2 regions of the Lysinibacillus sp. NPDC093712 genome follow, and region 2 is predicted to be linked to the other one. Evidence: predicted binding sites of a transcription regulator. Region 2 holds the regulator's gene; the other holds the start of a gene.
The links. The regulator CtsR, encoded in region 2, represses protease genes until heat stress. The targets are predictions, from matches to a motif close to ATGGTCAATAAAGGTCAAACA.
Positions count from the first base shown of each region.

Region 1 (9,871 bases), on a different contig from region 2:
GCGTTGTAGTTGATTTTCGACTTGAGCCCACTTCGAATCCACATTTTCCTCCGCCGTCACAAGGCCATTATATTTTGGAATAAATAGTAAAGCTAATACAGCTAAAACAATGATGATTATTCCCACAGGTCCAAGTACTTTTTTCAATTTTATATCCTCCCTTAACTTTCTTTTCTTATACCTCTAATGTGTTACAAAAAAACATCACTATGCTAAATATATGCAAACGGATTTATATCGTATGAAACTGGACTAACAAGACATACTAAAAACTGTAACAAACTATACAATTCAGGAGGCGTTTTTTTTGTCACAATCTTTTTATAATGAATCAAATGATGCAACAACACCTAACCAACAACAAAGCCTAAATCATGGTGGCCACGAAGTTATGGACATGCATGAAACAATTGGCGAAATTATCGCTGGACTAAACCTATCCATTATTTTACGTCCGCAAGTAAAAGATCCAGAACTACTTAGCATTTTGGATAATCAATATAATTTCACGCTCGGTATGTACAATACGATTGTGGAATCTTTTAAAACAGGGCATGATCCTTCAGTTCCAACTGGTCGCTATGAAATGCAGACAGGGAACAACTTCCAATATGGCATTAAGCCCTCTCAGCCGAAAAAGCCAATGCAAAATGCAAGTGAGATAAATGATGAAGTTATTTCCGGCTTCTTACTTGGTGCACATAAAGGCTCAGCTAAATGTATGACTGCAGCAGCGACAGAAACAACAAATCCAGTTGTCCGCCGTGTTGTTGCTGATAGTATTCCCAACTGTATCGAGATGGCATACGAAGTATCTATTTACCAAAATAAGCATGGCTATTATCAAGTGCCACAATACACGCAACAAGATATGCGTGCAATGCTTGATGCCTATGCGACAACTACAAATCCCCTCCATTAAATGCAAAAAAACCATTCATCGCTTTCGCTTTGAATGGTTTTCCATTTTCATTATAGAACTTTTCCTAAAAAGGCTTTTGTACGCTCATTTTTCGGGTTACCAAAGATTTCTTCTGGCGTACCTTCTTCTACAATATAGCCACCATCCATAAACACAACACGATCCCCTACTTCTCGTGCAAAGCCCATTTCATGTGTCACGACAATCATTGTCATTCCTTCAGATGCTAGATTTTTCATAACATCTAAAACTTCTTTCACCATTTCTGGATCAAGTGCTGAAGTTGGTTCATCAAATAAAATAGCTTTAGGTTTCATCGCTAATGCTCTTGCAATCGCTACGCGTTGTTGTTGTCCACCTGAAAGCTGCTCAGGATAGTTGTAAGCCTTACTATCTAGACCGACTTTTTGCAGTAGCTCATGGCCTAGTTTCTCTGCATCCGCACGATTCATTTTACGAATTTGCATTGGAGCCATTGTTACATTATCAATTACATTCATGTGAGGGAACAAATTAAATTGTTGGAATACCATACCGACCTCTGCTCGTATAGCATTAATATTCGTTTTTGGGCCATTTACCTTCACATTCTCAATATAAATTGCACCATCAGTCACTTCTTCTAGCATATTAATGCAACGTAAAAAAGTACTTTTTCCCGATCCTGATGGTCCAATAACACAGACAACTTGCTTTTCGTGTATTTCATAATCGATACCCTTTAACACTTCTAATTTTCCAAAGTATTTGTGTAAGTTTTCAATTCTAATCATCTTGCTTCTCTCCCTTCTGCTTTACGAGGGATATAGCTATTGCTAAATCGTTTTTCGATAAATGCTACTACTTTTGTTACCACATATGTTAATACCAAGTATAGTAATGCGGCTACAATATACGGTTCCCAGAAACGGAAGCTCGCACCTGCCACAACTTTACTTGCATATAAAATATCTGGCGCTGCAATAACCGTTACTAAAGAAGAGTCTTTTAATAATGCAATGAATTCATTACCAAGCGGCGGAATCATCCGTCTAAAAGCCTGTGGTAAAATAACTTTTTTCATCGCTTGATTGTGTGTTAGGCCAAGCGAACGCGCTGCTTCCATTTGTCCCTTATCAATGCTTTGAATGCCCGCACGGAATATTTCTGCATTATAGGCTGCACAGTTTAGTACAAGTGCGGTAATACCTGACACCATATAGCCTAATGAATGACCAAAAATCGTTGGAATAACCGCTAAATGAATTAATAAAATTTGCACTAGCATTGGTGTCCCACGGAATAAATCTACATATAGTTTACATGGCCAGTAAATAAACTTATTTTTAGATACTTTCCCTAAACCTAATAGTAAGCCTAAAATAATACCACCAAAATAACCACTGAGCGTTAAGATGATTGTTATACCAATACCACGAATAAACATATCACGGTAGTTCCAAACTATGTCCCAGCGTAAATCAAAGATGTCCATTAGAACCCCTACTTTCCCTATCAATTTCTCTACTAAATACGCTAATAAATCAAATGAGCCGCTAGCATGATTAGGCTAACGGCATCATCCATTACTTAAAGTCCTTACCAGTAATTTCTTTTAATTTACCATTGTCTTTAATTTTTTGTAGACCTTCGTTTAATAGGTTTAATAATTCGGTATTGCCTTTTTTCACCATAAAGCCGTAGTATTCTTTTTCAAATGCATCATCTTCAATTACTTTAAGTTTTGCTTTTGGGTTAGCTTTAATATATTCGTAAATAACTGCATTATCGCCAATTGTTGCATCAACGTTACCGTTTAACATTTCTTGAATAGCAACAGGTTGGCTTTCGAATGCCATAATGTTTGTGCTTGCATCACCTTGTAATTTTTTTGCAGCCATATGACCAGTTGCATTTATTTGTACTGAAATCTTTTTATCTTTTAAATCTGCTAATGACGTAATATCTGAATCCTCTTTAACTACGATTAATAATTGAGATTCATAATATGGCTCTGTAAAATCAAATGAAGCCTTACGTTCTTCATTAATCGTAATCCCCGATGCACCGATGTGTGTTTCACCATTTTTTATTGTTTGGAATACAGGCTCCCAACCAATGTTTTCCCATTCCACTTTAATGCCCATTTCGTCTGCAATCGCTTGCAAAATATCGACATCTAACCCTACAATATTCCCTTTATCGTCAATCGATTCAAATGGTGCAAAAGTAGCCTCTGTACCTACCTTATAAACTTTATCCTTCCCGCCGCCACCAGAACCTGCGTCGCCAGATGATGCATCATCTTTTGCACCACAGCCAACTAGCACAAGCGTAAATGCTGCTACAATCATCAATAACGTCCAAAAACGTTTTTTCATAGTTTTTCCCCCTATACAATTAATATTTTCCGACTAATTCAATTTTATTAATTCGGAAATGTTAGACTATTAGGTCAATTATAGTGTCAATAGAGGTGATATACAATACGATTTCGTATAAAAGTGATTATTTTTTCATAATAATGAATTTTACGATACAGAACGTAGAGAAATTATGTAATAAAAACAATATCCGTGTCGAAAAATGTATACTTATGCAATTCTAAGATGATTTTTATGCTAATTTTAGATATTTTTGCCCACAAAAAAAGAATCCCCTCAGATGGGATTCTTCTTTTGGGCTAGCATGCTAGCCTCACGATCAGTATGTTCACTAAAAAACTTTTTGGAGTTATTGCTTTTGATGGTTTAGAAAGGAATAATTATGGGAATAATGCCTACGGGGCAGATTTCCACCATATTCCTCTCTTTCTCCACTAAGAAGGCTGCTAAGCTACTTATTAGGAGAATCGAGCTATAAAAATAAATCAATAAATCAGTAAATGGCGCCCTCGGAGGGAATCGAACCCCCAGTGCAAGAACCGGAATCTTACGTGTTATCCATTACACCACGAGGGCAATTGAACATAAAAAAAAAGTACTCACTCTTAGGCTTTACGGTAAAGCATCATGTAGATAATCCTCATTGTAGAAGCATACCTGCAAAATAGTGTACTGTACTTAAACATGCGACCTTTCTATTATACAAACGTATTACCCATAATTCAACTATAAATATTAATTTTTATGATGGATTTAATTTCTTAATATCAGCGTTAATATTTGACCTTCCCTGACTATAATGTGTATGATAAGGTTACAACTGAAATATAATGGATGATTTCAGTAAAAGTATTCGAATTTAGCTTTTTAAGGAGGATTTAACATGAATTTAATTCCTACAGTTATTGAACAAACAAGTCGTGGTGAGCGTGCTTATGACATTTATTCACGACTACTAAAAGACCGTATTATCCTATTAGGAAGTGCAATTGATGACAACGTTGCAAACTCAATCGTTGCGCAGCTTCTATTTTTAGAAGCAGAAGATCCGGATAAAGACATTTCTCTTTACATTAACTCACCAGGTGGTTCTATTACAGCTGGTATGGCAATCTACGATACAATGCAATTCATCAAGCCAAAAGTACAAACAATTTGTATTGGTATGGCTGCATCAATGGGTGCTTTCCTACTTGCTGCTGGTGAACCTGGTAAGCGCTATGCATTACCAAATGCAGAAGTAATGATTCACCAACCACTTGGTGGTGCACAAGGTCAAGCGACTGAAATTGAAATTGCTGCAAAACGCATTTTATTCCTTCGTGAAAAATTAAATGGTATTTTATCTGAGCGTACTGGTCAGCCACTAGAAGTCATCTCAAGAGATACTGACCGTGATAACTTCATGACAGCTGAACGCGCAAAAGAATACGGCTTAATCGACCATATTTTTGTACGTAACGAACGCTAATTAGAAAAAACCGTTAAGTCCATGCGACTTAGCGGTTTTTTTATGGGTGCCAGGCACTCAAACAATTCAGAATATTTTAAATTAAACTAGTGCCAGGCACTCAAATAAAGGCACTCAAATAATTGTGCTGAGCGGAAAGCGACGGCGATAATGATAAAAAACCTCTAAGTCCAGGTGACTTAGAGGTCTTTTAATTTAGTCTTCCTTTTCAATAAGAGCAGCTAATGATGTAACCGCTTGCTCTGCATCGCTACCTTCACTGCTTAAAACAACCTTTGTACCTTTAGCAATAGCTAAGCTCATTACACCCATAATGGATTTGGCATTTACTTTTTTCTCGTCTTTTTCAAGAAAAATATCAGCACTAAAACGATTTGCTTCCTGTACAAATAACGCTGCTTGTCTAGCTTGTAGTCCTAATTTTAATTTTACCTGGACTGTTTTCTCAGTCATTCGCAATTCTCTCCTTCACTACCGTTCATCTATTAGTTTTATATTACCGCACTTAGCAGTAGAAGAACAATAAGCGATTGCACTAGCTTTCTGTCTTTTGTATGAAAGCTTAACCGCCTATTTTTTCACCTCTTCTTAATGCATCTGCTATTTCGTCTATTTTACGCAATCTATGGTTAACTCCTGATTTACTAACCGTTCCACTTGATACCATTTCACCAAGTTCTTTTAACGTTACATCTTGATATTCCACACGTAAGCGTGCAATTTCACGAAGCTTTTCAGGCAGCTGATCCAGCCCTATTGAATTTTCGATAAAGCGAATATTTTCTACCTGGCGTAGTGCAGCGCCTATCGTTTTATTCAAGTTTGCTGTTTCACAGTTTACAATACGATTAACACTATTTCGCATATCGCGTAATATACGAACATCTTCAAATTTCATCATTGCTTGATGAGCTCCAACAATGTTTAAAAAATCGGAAATCTTTTCCGCTTCTTTTAAGTATGTCACAAAGCCCTTCTTTCGTTCAATTGTTTTTGCATTTAACTCGAATTCATTCATCAAATCCATTAATGCTTCACCGTGTTCTTTATACAAAGAATAAATTTCTAAGTGATAGGCAGACGTTTCTGGGTTATTTACCGAGCCACCTGCTAAAAATGCTCCACGTAAGTAAGCTCTTTTATGGCCACTCTTTTTAATAAGCTCTTTAGAAATCGTGTGATTGAATTGGAAATCATCCGAAATTATCGCTAAATCAATGAGTAACTCACGCGCCCCTTCTCGCACACGACATATATAAACGTTGTTCTTTTTCAAACGCATTTTTTTACGTACAAGTAGCTCGACGTTATAGGGATACAACTTCTTCATAATTGTGTAAAGCCTTCTAGCGATTGCAGCATTTTCTGTCTGCACGTCTAAACTAAGTTGCTTGTTAGCAAAAGATAATGAACCATTCATACGAATTAAAGCAGATACTTCTGCTTTCATACAATAATCGTCCGCTTCTACTTGCGTTAGCTCTTTTTTCGTTTCTGAAGCAAATGACATATTACGCCCTCCTTTCGACCTTTATTTCTATGTATATGTTCATCTTACCATATACAACAAGCATTCTTTAGGACTCTATTGTAGGCTCCCTTACTTTTTCGGTAAGATTTTTGCATAATCCACAAGCCATTGTGCTACATTTGCAGAATTATGGCGAACTGTCCCATCTGGTCGAATGGTTGCAATATCACGTTTAATAACCTCTAATCCCATACTTTCCAGCTTACCAACATCAAATGTTACGGGCTCCGCACATTCTTCTTTATATAGCTCTTTAACAGGGTGCGGAAGCTGTTCATCATTTACTAAAATAGCATCAATAAAAGAATCTCCAACATGCTTGTGAATAGCCTCAACATGGTCACCTGCTGTATAAGAAATCGTTTCACCTTTTTGGGTCATTAAATTACATACATAAATTTTTCGTCCTTTGGCTCTTACGACAGCTTCTCCAATTTCTTTTACTAGCAAATTAGGAATAATACTCGTATATAAGCTTCCAGGTCCAATTAAAATATAGTCAGCTCGATTAATTGCTCGTATTGCCTCCGGTAGCGGTTGCACATTGTCAGGCACTAAAAAAACGCGGTTAATGCGCTTTCCAGCAGTTGGGATTTTCGACTCGCCTTCAATAACTATCCCATCTTCTAACTCGGCATTTAAAGTAATTTTTTTATTAGCCGCTGGAATTACTCGACCATGTACTTTTAAAACTTTTCCCATTTCGCTAATAGCATGGCTAAAATCCCCGGTAATATCTGTTAATGCCGTTAACATTAAATTGCCAAGAGAATGACCATTTAAATCCTCTGATACTGAAAAACGATATTGAAACATTTGCTCAACGAGTGGCTCCACATCCGATAATGCAGCGATGACATTGCGAACATCACCAGGCGGAGGGATATCGTAATCATCACGTAAACGTCCTGAGGAACCACCATCATCCGCAACTGTTACGATTGCAGTGATATCAAACGGGTGATGCTTTAAACCACGTAGTAACGTAGAAAGGCCAGTACCACCACCTATTACAACTAGCCTTGTATGCTTTTTCCCCATTCACTCAATCCTTTCTTCGATTGATGTCACGGTGCGATATCACAGCATTTTCTTTTTTGGCTAAGCAAGCGCCAAAATATTCTGCTAAAGTCACCGAACGATGCTGTCCTCCTGTACAACCAAAAGCAATGACAAGTTGTGATTTCCCCTCTTGTTTATAAAGCGGTATCATAAATTCAAACAAATCCGTTAGTTTTTGAATAAGGATTTGTGTATCCTCTAACGCTAATACATAAGAAGAGACTTCAGTTTGCAAACCAGTTTTAGGGCGCAATTCCTCTACATAATAAGGATTTTTTAAAAAGCGCACATCAAATACTAAGTCTGCATCTATTGGCATACCGTGTTTATATCCAAAGGACATAATATTAATTGAAAAAGTATGATCTGCATCACTTGCAAATTCTTTAACGATTTTCTCGCGTAGCTCTTTTGGTTTCATGTTAGACGTATTATAAACAAAATTAGCGCGACCTTTTACTTCTGATAGAAGTACGCGTTCTTGTTTAATACCATCTAGCGGTAAACCAGTTACAGCTAATGGATGTGCACGTCTTGTTTCCTTATAACGTCTTACAAGCGTTGCATCATCTGCATCTAAAAATAAAATGCGGACAATGATGTCGCCTTCTTTTAATATTTGGTCAAGCGCACCAATAAGCGAATCAAAAAAGTTGCCGCCACGCATATCCATGACAGCTGCAATACGTGTAATATTTTTACCTGAATCCCTAAGTAAAGTTAAAAAAGTCGTGAGTAACGCTGGTGGTAAATTATCAATACAGTAATACCCTAAATCCTCAAAGCTTTGAATAGCTACGGTCTTCCCAGCTCCAGACATTCCTGTAATAATGACCAATTCATGTGTACATTGTTGACTTTCAACCACCACTGTCATGCAGCTCCTTTATTGTTCTATTGATATTTGTATTTTCTCATGAAGCAATTCAAAATCCTTCGTGTATTCGAATGTGCCGTACTGAATGCCTGATTGCGAAACAGCAAATTGTAAATTTGTTCGATCACCTTCAGCCATCGGCAAATGTTTTAAATCCCCAACTGGGTGCCATGCAAGCTTACCTTCTCTTGTTTCTTCGAATGGTACTCCTTCTATATCTTTCGCCATAAAAGTATAGAGCATCCATTCATCCACCTTAACGTTATCTTCTTTAATTATCATCGTATATACACCCTTTAGATGCGCGTTCAATGGTATAACATTTGTTTCTTCCTGAAACTCACGTAAAGCAGCCTCATAAATCGACTCACCGCTCTCCATTTTTCCGCCTGGTGCTACATACCAGCCCCGTCTCGGCTTTTGAAGTAATAATACTTTGCCGTCTTTTACGGCAATTAAGTTTGCAATTCTTTGCATAGACACACCTCTAATCTCTTTTGCATTATATTTTTTATTATAGCAAGACCTATCAGAGTTTGTCCTCATTTCACAACTATGGTATCTTGCGCAAAAAATTGATTATATTAGATCATCATTTAGGGTTTTTGTTTCTTTTGCATAAAGGCTCGTCGTACTCCCAATGACAGTTATTTTACACGAATCATCATACTTATAGTATACAGTTTTCTATCGTTAGACATGACACATTCAAAAATAATAAGCCTAAACGTCAGGCTTATTATTGCATAAAACTCCACTTCGCTTTCCGTACAACAAACGTTAACCGCAACTGTCGCTATCGCACGGTTGTTAGTTGCCCCTTACTTTTTGTACTGTTGCTGTAGGAATTTACATGGAGCGATTCACTTAAATTCAGAATTGTTTTAGTGACTGGTACTGGCACAACTCATAAGAATTCTGAATTGTTTTAGTGACTGGCACTAAAACAAATATCAAAAATAGGTTGCTCCCACCTAATTAGGCGGAAACAACCTACTAAAAAAATAAAAGGGGGATTGCTAATTACACTCTAAATAATACACCTTTTATATGTCATTCAAGTTACAGCAATATTAAAACCGTATTAAAAAATTGTATTTTTTTCCGGTAATAACGGCCAATAGCAATCAGCTTTTTGTCGCTGAACGCTGGCATTCGATACGAACTGTTTTTTTAGGCCTATTATGCGTTAATTTTTTCTAATAATTCTTCCACATAATGTTGTGCTGCTTGTGCTGCAATACTACCGTCACCAGTCGCAGTTACGATTTGGCGAAGTGTTTTTTCACGTACATCTCCTGCAGCAAAAATACCTGGTACTTTAGTTTCCATATTATCTTTTGTCACAATATAACCAGCTTCATTTAAAATTCCTAATGCTTCAAAAGGTTTTGTTAATGGAAGCATACCAATATAGATAAACACGCCATCAGCATTAAATTCTGATTCAGTGCCGTCAACAGTTGATTGTAATGTAACGCTGCCTACTTTACCGTTAGCTTCGTTAATTTCTGTTACTGTTGAATTCCAAATGAAATCGATTTTATCGTTTGCAAATGCACGATCTTGTAGAATTTTTTGAGCACGTAGTTTATCACGACGGTGAACAATTGTTACTTTATCAGCAAAACGTGTTAAATAAACA
Region 1 covers NZ_JBNNUU010000007.1:57,408-67,278, forward strand. Annotated here, with positions in the region: gene ACQKNX_RS20325 (LemA family protein) at 1-147, opposite strand, end outside; gene ACQKNX_RS20330 (spore coat protein) at 308-922, shown strand; gene ACQKNX_RS20335 (amino acid ABC transporter ATP-binding protein) at 973-1,695, opposite strand; gene ACQKNX_RS20340 (amino acid ABC transporter permease) at 1,692-2,396, opposite strand; gene ACQKNX_RS20345 (basic amino acid ABC transporter substrate-binding protein) at 2,488-3,282, opposite strand; tRNA gene ACQKNX_RS20350 (tRNA-Arg) at 3,787-3,861, opposite strand; gene clpP (ATP-dependent Clp endopeptidase proteolytic subunit ClpP) at 4,169-4,756, shown strand; gene ACQKNX_RS20360 (HPr family phosphocarrier protein) at 4,952-5,209, opposite strand; gene whiA (DNA-binding protein WhiA) at 5,319-6,266, opposite strand; gene ACQKNX_RS20370 (gluconeogenesis factor YvcK family protein) at 6,357-7,328, opposite strand; gene rapZ (RNase adapter RapZ) at 7,333-8,226, opposite strand; gene ACQKNX_RS20380 (8-oxo-dGTP diphosphatase) at 8,236-8,703, opposite strand; gene trxB (thioredoxin-disulfide reductase) at 9,409-9,871, opposite strand, start outside.
Region 1: the regulator CtsR is predicted to act here: its motif matches at 4,063-4,083, upstream of clpP (ATP-dependent Clp endopeptidase proteolytic subunit ClpP).

Region 2 (9,871 bases):
TTGAAAACCAATTTTCACAAACTGTGGAGGCGATTTCGAAAGTTGCAGGCTGGACAGTGGATCGGAAAATTATATTAGCTATTGCCAGCACATATGTTGCCTCGGATAAAGTGTTTGATGCGGAAAAATATAAAGATGTTGTAGAAGAAATGAAAAAACAAACTTCGTGGATGTCGCCATTGCGAACATCGATAGGGTACAGCATTGCGGCAAATATGATGGAGCAGGACGATACGGAACAAGCAGTAAAAACATTACTGAACAACGAAGAATTATTGAAAGATGTTAAATTTAAAAGAGGAAACTTTAGTTTTATCGGTGCTCAATTTTTAACAGAAAACGACAATGAAAAAAGGGCACATGCTCAGACTGCAAGGGCTTTGTATGAAGCGATACGCAAACATCACCGCTTCCTTACATCATTCGATGATATCCCATATACTGTGTTACTAAGTAGCCCTAATGATGATGTTGTCTTACGTGCAGAGACGATGAATCGCTACTATAAGGAATTACGGACATATCAATTTAGCGCAGGAAATGAACTTCAATGGTTATCACAAATACTGACTTTTTTATCTGCTGATTATAATAGTAATCTTGTATCTAGTGTTGCGACAATTCGTGACACATTAAAAGAGCAAGGTGTAAAAGTAAAGTATATGCATTACCCATTACTTGGCTTTTTAGCGATTCTTCAAATGAATACAGTACAGCTTCAGCAAATTGTTGATTTATATCATGAATTAAAGGGAATGAAATTGTTGAAGTGGCATCGGGAATTTGTATTGTTTATGGCCGTACAAATCGCTATTTATAATATGGCAAAAATACAACAATCACTGTCAATGGCTATTATGTCTTCTATTGAATTACTAATCCAAGCACAGCAGGCAGTGATGATATCCGCAGTTACAGCAGCCGCAATAGCGTCAAATTCTAGCACTTCATGATAAACTAAAAGGGAACAGATTATTTGGAGGTGTATTTGAGGATGAACGAAACAAAGCTTTGGATAAATGGGCAATGGCAAGATGCGAAGGAAACATATGAATTAAAATCACCTTATAACGGTGAAGTAATTGCAAAAGTTGCAAAGGCATCTGTTTCTGATGTTGAACAAGCCATTGAAGGTGCCCAAGATGCCTTTCTTTCATTTAAAAAAACAACCGCCTACGAACGTGCCGAAATATTATATAAAGTAGTCGACATTATGCGACGTCGAAAAGACGAATTGGCGGAAATTTTAGCGCAAGAGGCAGGCAAGCCTATATCAGCAGGCTTACCTGAAATTGAACGCACAATAGCAACCTATCAGTTTGCAGCCGAAGGAGCTAAGCAAGTGAAAGGTGAAACGGTACCGATGGATGCCGCACCAGGAGCTGGTGATCGCATTGGCTGGACAAAGCGTGAGCCATTAGGCGTTATTTCGGCAATTACTCCGTTTAATTTTCCGTTTAATTTAGTCGCACATAAATTGGGACCTGCCTTTGCGGTAGGAAATACAGTCGTGTTAAAGCCGGCAACACAAACACCACTTAGTGCAATTGTGATGGCGGAAATATTTAAGGAAGCTGGACTACCAGATGGTGCATTACAAATCGTTACAGGTAGTGGTGGCGAACTAAGTGATACACTCGTAACGCATCCATTCGTGAAAAAGGTGACCTTTACCGGAAGTGGTAAGGTTGGTTTAGGTATTAAGGAAAAAGTAGGTTTGCGAAAAGTAACATTAGAGCTAGGCTCGAATGCAGCAGTTATTATTGAGCCATCGACACCTATTGATAAAATTATTGCGCGTTGTGTTAGCGGGGCTTTTAGCTTTGCTGGACAAGTATGTATTTCTTTACAACGTATTTATGTACATTCCTCGATTATAGATGCCTTTACAAAGGAATTTGTAGCGCAAACAGAAAAACTTGTTGTTGGTGATCCGCTAGACAAAAATACAGATGTCAGTGCAATGATCAACCCAAATGAGGTTAGCCGAATTCGTGAATGGATTGAAGAGGCAAAAACTCAAGGTGCTGTTGTTGCTACGGGTGGAACGTTTACAGAACGTACATTAACGCCAACAGTTATGACAAATGTAACGGCTGATATGAAGGTTGTTTGTCAGGAAACATTCGCACCAATCGTCTCAATTGTTTCATATGAAACATTAGACGACGCAATTCGACTAGTGAATGAGTCGGAACTTGGCTTAAATGCAGGAATTTTTACGAATGTATTACCAGATGCCTTGTATGCTGCTGATGAATTGCAAGTAGGTGCTGTTATTATAAATGATATTCCAACATTCCGAGTTGATAACATGCCTTATGGCGGCATAAAAATGAGTGGCTATGGTCGAGAAGGTATTAAATGGGCGATTGAAGAAATGACCGATATGAAGTTTATTACGATGAAAAAATCCTTCTAAATTTGCATCAATTCTTTTTCTACGATACGATGACGAAAGAATAATACATGAAGGGAAGTTACAAGAACTATGACAACCAATGCTGTACCAATGAGCCAATCGCGTACACTTCAGACGCGTCTTGTGTTACCACCGGATACTAATAATCATAATTCCATCTTTGGTGGAAGAGTGTTAGCTTATATTGATGAAATTGCTGCAATTACAGCGATGAAGCATGCAAAAGGGCATGTTGTAACAGCCTCCATTGATTCTGTTGATTTTTTATCAGCAGCACATGTAGGTGATATTCTTGAAATTGAAAGTATTGTTTCATCCACAGGGCATTCATCTATGGAAGTCTATGTCCGCGTTATTTCTCGTAATATTGAAACAGGCGAAGAAAAGTTAACAACCGAATCATTTGTAACGATGGTTGCAGTGGATGATAGTGGGAAACCAAAGGCCATTCCTGCAATTTTCCCCGAAACGGATGCGGAAAAACGACTGTTTGAAACAGGCCCTGCTCGACGAGAGCATCGCAAGCAAAAACGTGCGTTGGCACATTAAATAACTAAAAGGAAATTGACACGATGCAGTCAATTTCCTTTTTTTATTTGTGTTAAATATTTAATTCATTTACAACATTAATTAATGAGTCTGACGAAGAGGAAACGAGTGTAGCTCCCTGTGATAGCTCTGTAATTAAAGTAGAAATTGCTGAAATATCCCTTGCTGTGTTTACATATTGCTGTTGAATGCCTGATACAGCATCCGCAATATCATTGAATGATTCAGATAAACTTGTTTGTGTATCAACGCTATGTTGGATTTTCTGGTCAACATTGACGACAGAACTTGCCATTGTTGAAATATTGCTTTCTGTTTCTTTAATAAGGTGTGACACATTTTGTACCGCATTTTTTGTTTCTTCTGCAAGCTTGCGGACTTCCTCTGCTACGACAGCAAAGCCTTTCCCGTGTTCCCCAGCACGTGCAGCTTCAATTGAAGCATTGAGTGCTAATAAATTGGTTTGGTCAGCGATGCCTGTGACAAGCCCGACAATTTCAGAAATTTTTTGTGAAGATGTACGCAACTGATTCATCGTCACTTCAAGGCCATTAACACTTTGCAAAATAACGTGTATTAATTCATTTTGCTCTTGTAATTGCTGCTGCCCCCGTTTAGATTTGTCCTGCGTATCTGCAACGAAGTTTAAACCTTGTTTAGTTGCTACTGCAATATCATCCGTTTGCGAAGATATAACTAAAAGGGAAGCGGCTGTTTCCTCACTTATCGCATTTAACTCCTCAGCGGTACTTTGAATTGTAGTTACAAGTGCATGCTTTGTTTGATCTGCCACACTACGAATACGTTCTTCTTCCTTTTCGTATGCTTCGATAACGAGCTGCTGTTCGAAGTTAATGATTTTGCAGAAAGCATTGATGGCACGTATAGCATCATGCTTTGAAATATCTAAATCATTCGCAAAGCTTGTAAAAGTCGAAGTTAATGATTGGAATGAAGCGATATACCATTTTGATTGGAGTCCAATTCGAACATGTGTCTCAGCGATTGCTTTTCTTTCTTTAATGTACTCGTCATTAATGTGACTCTCGAAAATATCGCTTAAATGCTTATGTAAAGTCACTTTTAAACGTTCTATTTGTGATGTTCTGTTTATAATATCTAATAAGTTTTGGCTTAAGCTAATCGCTGCATAAAATTGATCGACCATTTCAGGAATGACATTTTTAACTAAAGGTTGTAATTGTTTAATAATAGCTAAATCTTCAGTTGTTAAGTCTAATAATTGTAATTGTTTTTGGAGTTTAGGATAGTTTGAAACATCTAATTGTACGTGTTGCTTAAACTCCTCAGGTCTTAATGTAATTGAATAACCATAATTGTTCTTCTTTGTAAACCAACTCATTGTGTCTGCTCCATTCTTTATAAATCCATATTAATGATAATAATTGAAGACTCATTGTATATATATTGTTAGGTTTGTAAATTTGGTGAATATATGGTATTAAATCTATTCTACTATTTTTTGTAGTATATTTGGTTAAAAATTTCCGATATTTCTATATTTTTTTATTATTTTTTTATTTGTAAGGCTGACGTTTGTCGGATTACATGCTACATACTAATTTTTTGTAGAAATAGCGCAATTTGAATTTCATTTAGGAAACCTGTAAAATACGAACTGTTTGGATTTACAAAAAAATGCATGTGAGAGAAAAATAGTATTGAGGAGGTATTACATGGAGAAGAAACGTTTTAAGTTTGTAATTCCTGTGATGGTAATTGTAGCAATTGGATCTGTTTATATGTTAACCAAATATTATGCAGATGTACCCGACCTAAACCAACTATTGATAACAATTTGTGCAACACTAGTTTCGGGCGTGCTAGCATACTTTTTATTCCCGCAACAAGGTGAAAATAAAGTGGATGATCGAGGTCCATATTAAATAATTTTGGAGACATCTATGTCACTAAATTTTTTATAAGTCAAAAATCCGCGATTGCCTTCTGTGGGCAAAGCATGAGTAGGGCCTTTTGCCAATGCATCTTGCTAATACTCGTGCCCTATTTCTCCTCAGAAGTGTGCGCGGATTTTTTTGTAAGTGAGTTTTAGGACCGTTCAACACACTTATGGTTTAAATAGTTTGAACCAGCCTTTAGATTTAAAAAATGCTAGCATAGATAATGCAAGCAAGAGCATAATACCAAGCACGATAAAGTAGCTGTAGCGTCCATGGAGCTCGGGCATATTATCGAAGTTCATGCCGTAAACACCCGCAATAAACGTTAAGGGTATAAAAATGGTGGAGACAATCGTCAACATCATCATAATGCCGTTCATACGGCTAGAGCTCATGGCCATATAGCTATCGCGCATATCTGCTGTCAGCTCACGATTAGATTCGACCATTTCTGTAAGCTTTGCTAAATGATCGTGAATATCACCGAAGTAGGCTCTTTCCGATTTTTTAAGGGCAAAGCGATAGGAACTAAGTATTCGGTACAATAGGTCACGCATTGGTAAGATTGTACGCCGTAAATGGAGCAAATCACTACGGAATTCAAAAACAATTTGCATCGCATTCACATTACTTTGATAGGTCAGCTCATCTTCAAGTGCATTTAAATGATCCTCAATTTTATAAACAAGTGGGAAATAACTATCGACTATTTTATCGATTGTTTGATAGGTCAGAAAAACAGTGCCTCGTTCCCAATATTTCGGGTGCTCTTCTAAAAGCTTCTGTACCTTTTCAATTTCGGCCGCTTCATTTTTGTGGAATGTAACAATAAAATGATCGGAAACAAAAATATTTAATTCCTCAGCAATTAATGTTACTTCATTTAATTTATGAATAACGAAGAAATGATAATCATCATAAAAATCGAGTTTTGGTCGCTGTAAACGCATTAAGCAGTCTTCGATTGCAAGTGGGTGGAAATGAAAAAATGTATCGAGCAAAAGCTCCTCTTCTGCAGTTGGGCAATTAAAATCTACCCAATACCACTCATAATCGTTTTGCTTTATGTCTTCAAGTGGGAAGTCCTTTATTAATTGTTGATCTTTCGTCATAGCCATCGTGCGAATCATGGCATTCACCTCAAATCTGTTTATCTCGTATTAAGTAAGCACGAAGTCTCGCTCCTAAAGCAGAGAAGGAAGAGGAGACATTTCAACGGAAGATCGTTACCTTATGAACTTATAGTACACTACTATATTATACGGATAAAAGTTACTCTTTATAGCATATCCAACCGCCGAATAGTGTCGTTGCAAAAAACCTCGAAGGCTGTGAAAAACCTGCCTGTTGTAAGAGTGTCACTATCGCCTCCTCACGCATAAATGAAAGCGAGCGGATGGAGTGCTCCATACTAGCTAATTCTGAGGCTGAAAGTTTTGTATGCTGTTGCCAATACGCGCGCCATAGATCAAATTGCAGTTCTGTTTCAGTTGAGTTCAGTTGACCGTATTTCGAAACAAGGACGAATGGTGCACCTGATTTTAAGCGTTGTGCAATTCCTTTTAATGTAGCAAGTTTCTCCTCATATGACTCAATAAAATGGAGTACTAGTATACAGCTAGCCGCATCAAAGTTCGTAGCAGGCACCGATGCAGTTAGTATTGTACCTTGTAGTAAAGAAATATCATTTGATAATGATTGAAGACGGTTTTCTGCAATTTCCAACATCGCTTCAGATGGATCTATACCGACAAATGACCAATTGGGTCTTTGCTCAGCTAACTGTATAATTTCATTACCACTACCTGAGCCAACAACTAAAAAACTAGCTTTTTCTTGTAGTACGGATTGATAAAAAGCTTTCGTTAAACGCAGCATGGCATCGTAACTTGGTAATGTACGTCGGATGCCTTTTTCATATTCGTTAGCAAGCGTGCTATTAAATTCCATCTAGTATCACTTACCTTTCAAAAAAATTTAAGTAGCATTTGAAACTATTTAGCGTATAGTTCCGTAAATAGGAGTATTAATAATAATGACATACCATAAAGGAAGGTTGATATATATGGAAACAAAATGGTCTAAGGTAATCATACATGCCAGCGCGTTTTTTGCGCCATTTTTAGTGCCGATTTTATTTTTCCTAATTAGTTCAGATGAAGAAGTGAAAAGTGTTTCGGTGCAAGCTTTATTGTTCCAAATCGTGATGGGCATATTGATAGTAATTGCTAGTATCCTATCTTTTGTATTAATCGGTTTACCGTTCTTACTAATTTTCATCGCTATGGTTTACATCGTACCTATTATCGGAATCGTGAAGGCATTTTCAGAGGAACCTTGGCGTTACCCGATAGTTGGACGCTGGGTATAATTTTTAATGACGCAAGTATATGCTATGTGCATATGCTTGCGTTTTTTCTATAAGCAAAAAGGGTACATTATAGGCAAAACTAATTTTAATGATTAGGGACAAGCCTTTTTTAACCCCAACTCCTTTTTTTACAATACACAGATATAAATGTACATCATAATTAAGTTAATATGTCCCTACCGGCTGTTTTTTTGTAGACAATCTGTTAAACAATGCGCTTTACACAAATCTTTGTGCGAAATAATTGCAATTATTTTCAAGCGTTTTGTATAATATACTCAAAGATAGTCAAAGATAGTCAAAGTCAGTGAGGTAAGCGAGGTGTATTCCTAAAGTGCGTAATATTTCAGACATCATAGAAGGCTACTTAAAGCAAGTACTTGAATTAGGTGGAGAAGGGCATATTGAAATTAAACGTAGTGAAATTGCCGATAAATTTCAATGTGTGCCCTCACAAATAAATTATGTGATCAATACAAGATTTACAGCTGAGCGGGGTTACCTTGTTGAAAGTAAACGGGGCGGCGGTGGATACATTCGTATTTTACGTGTCCGTGCAAACTCACAAATTGATTTGATAGATGATGTGCTCTTGCAAATTGAAGGGGGAGCCTCCCAAACGGTTGCGGAGGGTGTAGTATATCGTTTGATTGATGAGCAGGTAATTTCGAAGCGAGAAGCGAAATTAATGTTAGCAGCGGTTGATCGTTCGACTTTAGATTTACAACTACCTTTACGGGATAGCATTCGTGCAAAAATTTTGCGAGCGATGTTAACAACCATTAAATATGAAAAGCAAAAATAAAGAGGTGATGGAAATGATTTGCGAACATTGCAAGCAGCGCAATGCGACAGTAACTGTGACACAAGTACAAAATGGGCAGAAGGTGGAACACCATTATTGCGATGTCTGTGCCTCACAGTTCCATCCGTTTCATGCAGAGTTTAAACAAGAGCCTGTATCGATTCAACAATTATTATCCAACTGGTTTGGCTCACCTACATGGCAAAAAGTCGGTGAAAAACAGCAAGCGCCACCTCAGCAACAAACATGTCCACAATGTGGATTTACGTATAAGCGATTTTTAAAAGAGGGTAAATTTGGTTGCCCTAGTTGTTATGACACGTTTAGCGAGCATTTGCCAAAGCTGTTTAATCGTATTCAAGCAGGACCTCAGCATATAGGTAAAATGCCTGGTGCTCAAAACAATGTTTTTGTCATTAAAAAGCAAATTGAAGATATTCGAAAACGCATGAAGGCTGCAGTGGACGAGGAGCAATTTGAGGAAGCGGCGAAGCTTCGTGACGAGGCAAAAAATCTTGAGCAACAGCTACAATTCGAAGGTGGTGATGTGTCATGATGATTGAATCGTTTTTAGAGCGTGCTACACCTGCCTGGATGGATATGGAGGATGATTATTCAGATATCGTCATTAGTACACGCATCCGCCTTGCGAGGAACTTAGATGGTTTTCGTTTCCCTTTAGTTTTCTCGGAAAACGAAGCATTACAGGTAGAGCAGGCTGTCACCCATGCAATACAGGACAGTTCCAAGCTTCAAGAAAGATATTCTTATTTTTCTATAAAAGATTTAACATCGTTACAACGACAAATTTTAGTTGAAAAGCATTTAATTAGTCCACAGCTTGCAAAAAAAGAGCAAGTCGGCGCTATGTTGCTGTCTGAGGATGAATCTATTTGCATTATGGTGAACGAAGAAGACCATTTACGCATTCAATGTATGACGGCGAGTTTTCAACTTCAGAAGGCCTACGAGCAAGCAAATAAGATTGATCGAGCCTTAGAAGGAGCCTTGCCATATGCGTTTCGTGATACTTTTGGATATTTAACAAGTTGTCCAACCAATATTGGTACTGGATTACGTGCTTCTGTTATGATGCACCTTCCCGCGCTTACATTGACAGGTCAGATGAATCAAATCATCAATGCAATGACTCGTTTAGGGATGACCGTTAGGGGTATATACGGTGAAGGTAGTGAAAATTTAGGGAATATTTATCAAGTATCAAATCAAATTACACTAGGAAAAACAGAAGAAGACATTTTAGCAGACATCCAAAGTGTTGCAGAAAAAATAATTCAAAAAGAACGACAAGCAAGAAGTAAGCTAATGGAAAAAGCGGAACTTGCTTTAGAAGATCGTGTATATAGAGCTTTAGGGACATTAACACATGCTCGAATTTTAACAAGTGAAGAAGCTGCTACTTGCATATCAAATGTACGTTTAGGAGTGGATTTGCAGTTGATTGATAATATTAAAGCAACATCTTTAAACGAATGCGTTGTCAGCATGCAGCCTGGTTTTTTACAGCACTATGCAGGAGAGGTTTTACCGCCTGCTGAGCGAGACAGAGCACGAGCAAAAATGTTGCGAGAGGCATTATTTCTAGAAACTAAGAGTAAGCCTATTATAGGGGGAAAAGGAGAGGATTCATATGATGTTTAATCGTTTTACACAACGCGCACAAAAAGTATTACAGCTTGCACAGGAAGAGGCAATTCGTTGGAAGCACGAATCAATAGGAACAGAGCATATTCTTTTAGGGCTTATTCGTGAAGGCGGTGGTATAGCTGCGAAAGCATTAG
Region 2 covers NZ_JBNNUU010000005.1:63,105-72,975, reverse strand. Annotated here, with positions in the region: gene ACQKNX_RS18315 (DUF4003 family protein) at 1-953, shown strand, start outside; gene ACQKNX_RS18310 (aldehyde dehydrogenase family protein) at 995-2,422, shown strand; gene ACQKNX_RS18305 (acyl-CoA thioesterase) at 2,492-2,971, shown strand; gene ACQKNX_RS18300 (protoglobin domain-containing protein) at 3,024-4,334, opposite strand; gene ACQKNX_RS18295 (hypothetical protein) at 4,669-4,878, shown strand; gene corA (magnesium/cobalt transporter CorA) at 5,061-6,023, opposite strand; gene ACQKNX_RS18285 (class I SAM-dependent methyltransferase) at 6,166-6,843, opposite strand; gene ACQKNX_RS18280 (DUF4870 domain-containing protein) at 6,959-7,264, shown strand; gene ACQKNX_RS18275 (CtsR family transcriptional regulator) at 7,599-8,069, shown strand; gene ACQKNX_RS18270 (UvrB/UvrC motif-containing protein) at 8,083-8,625, shown strand; gene ACQKNX_RS18265 (protein arginine kinase) at 8,622-9,731, shown strand; gene ACQKNX_RS18260 (ATP-dependent Clp protease ATP-binding subunit) at 9,721-9,871, shown strand, end outside.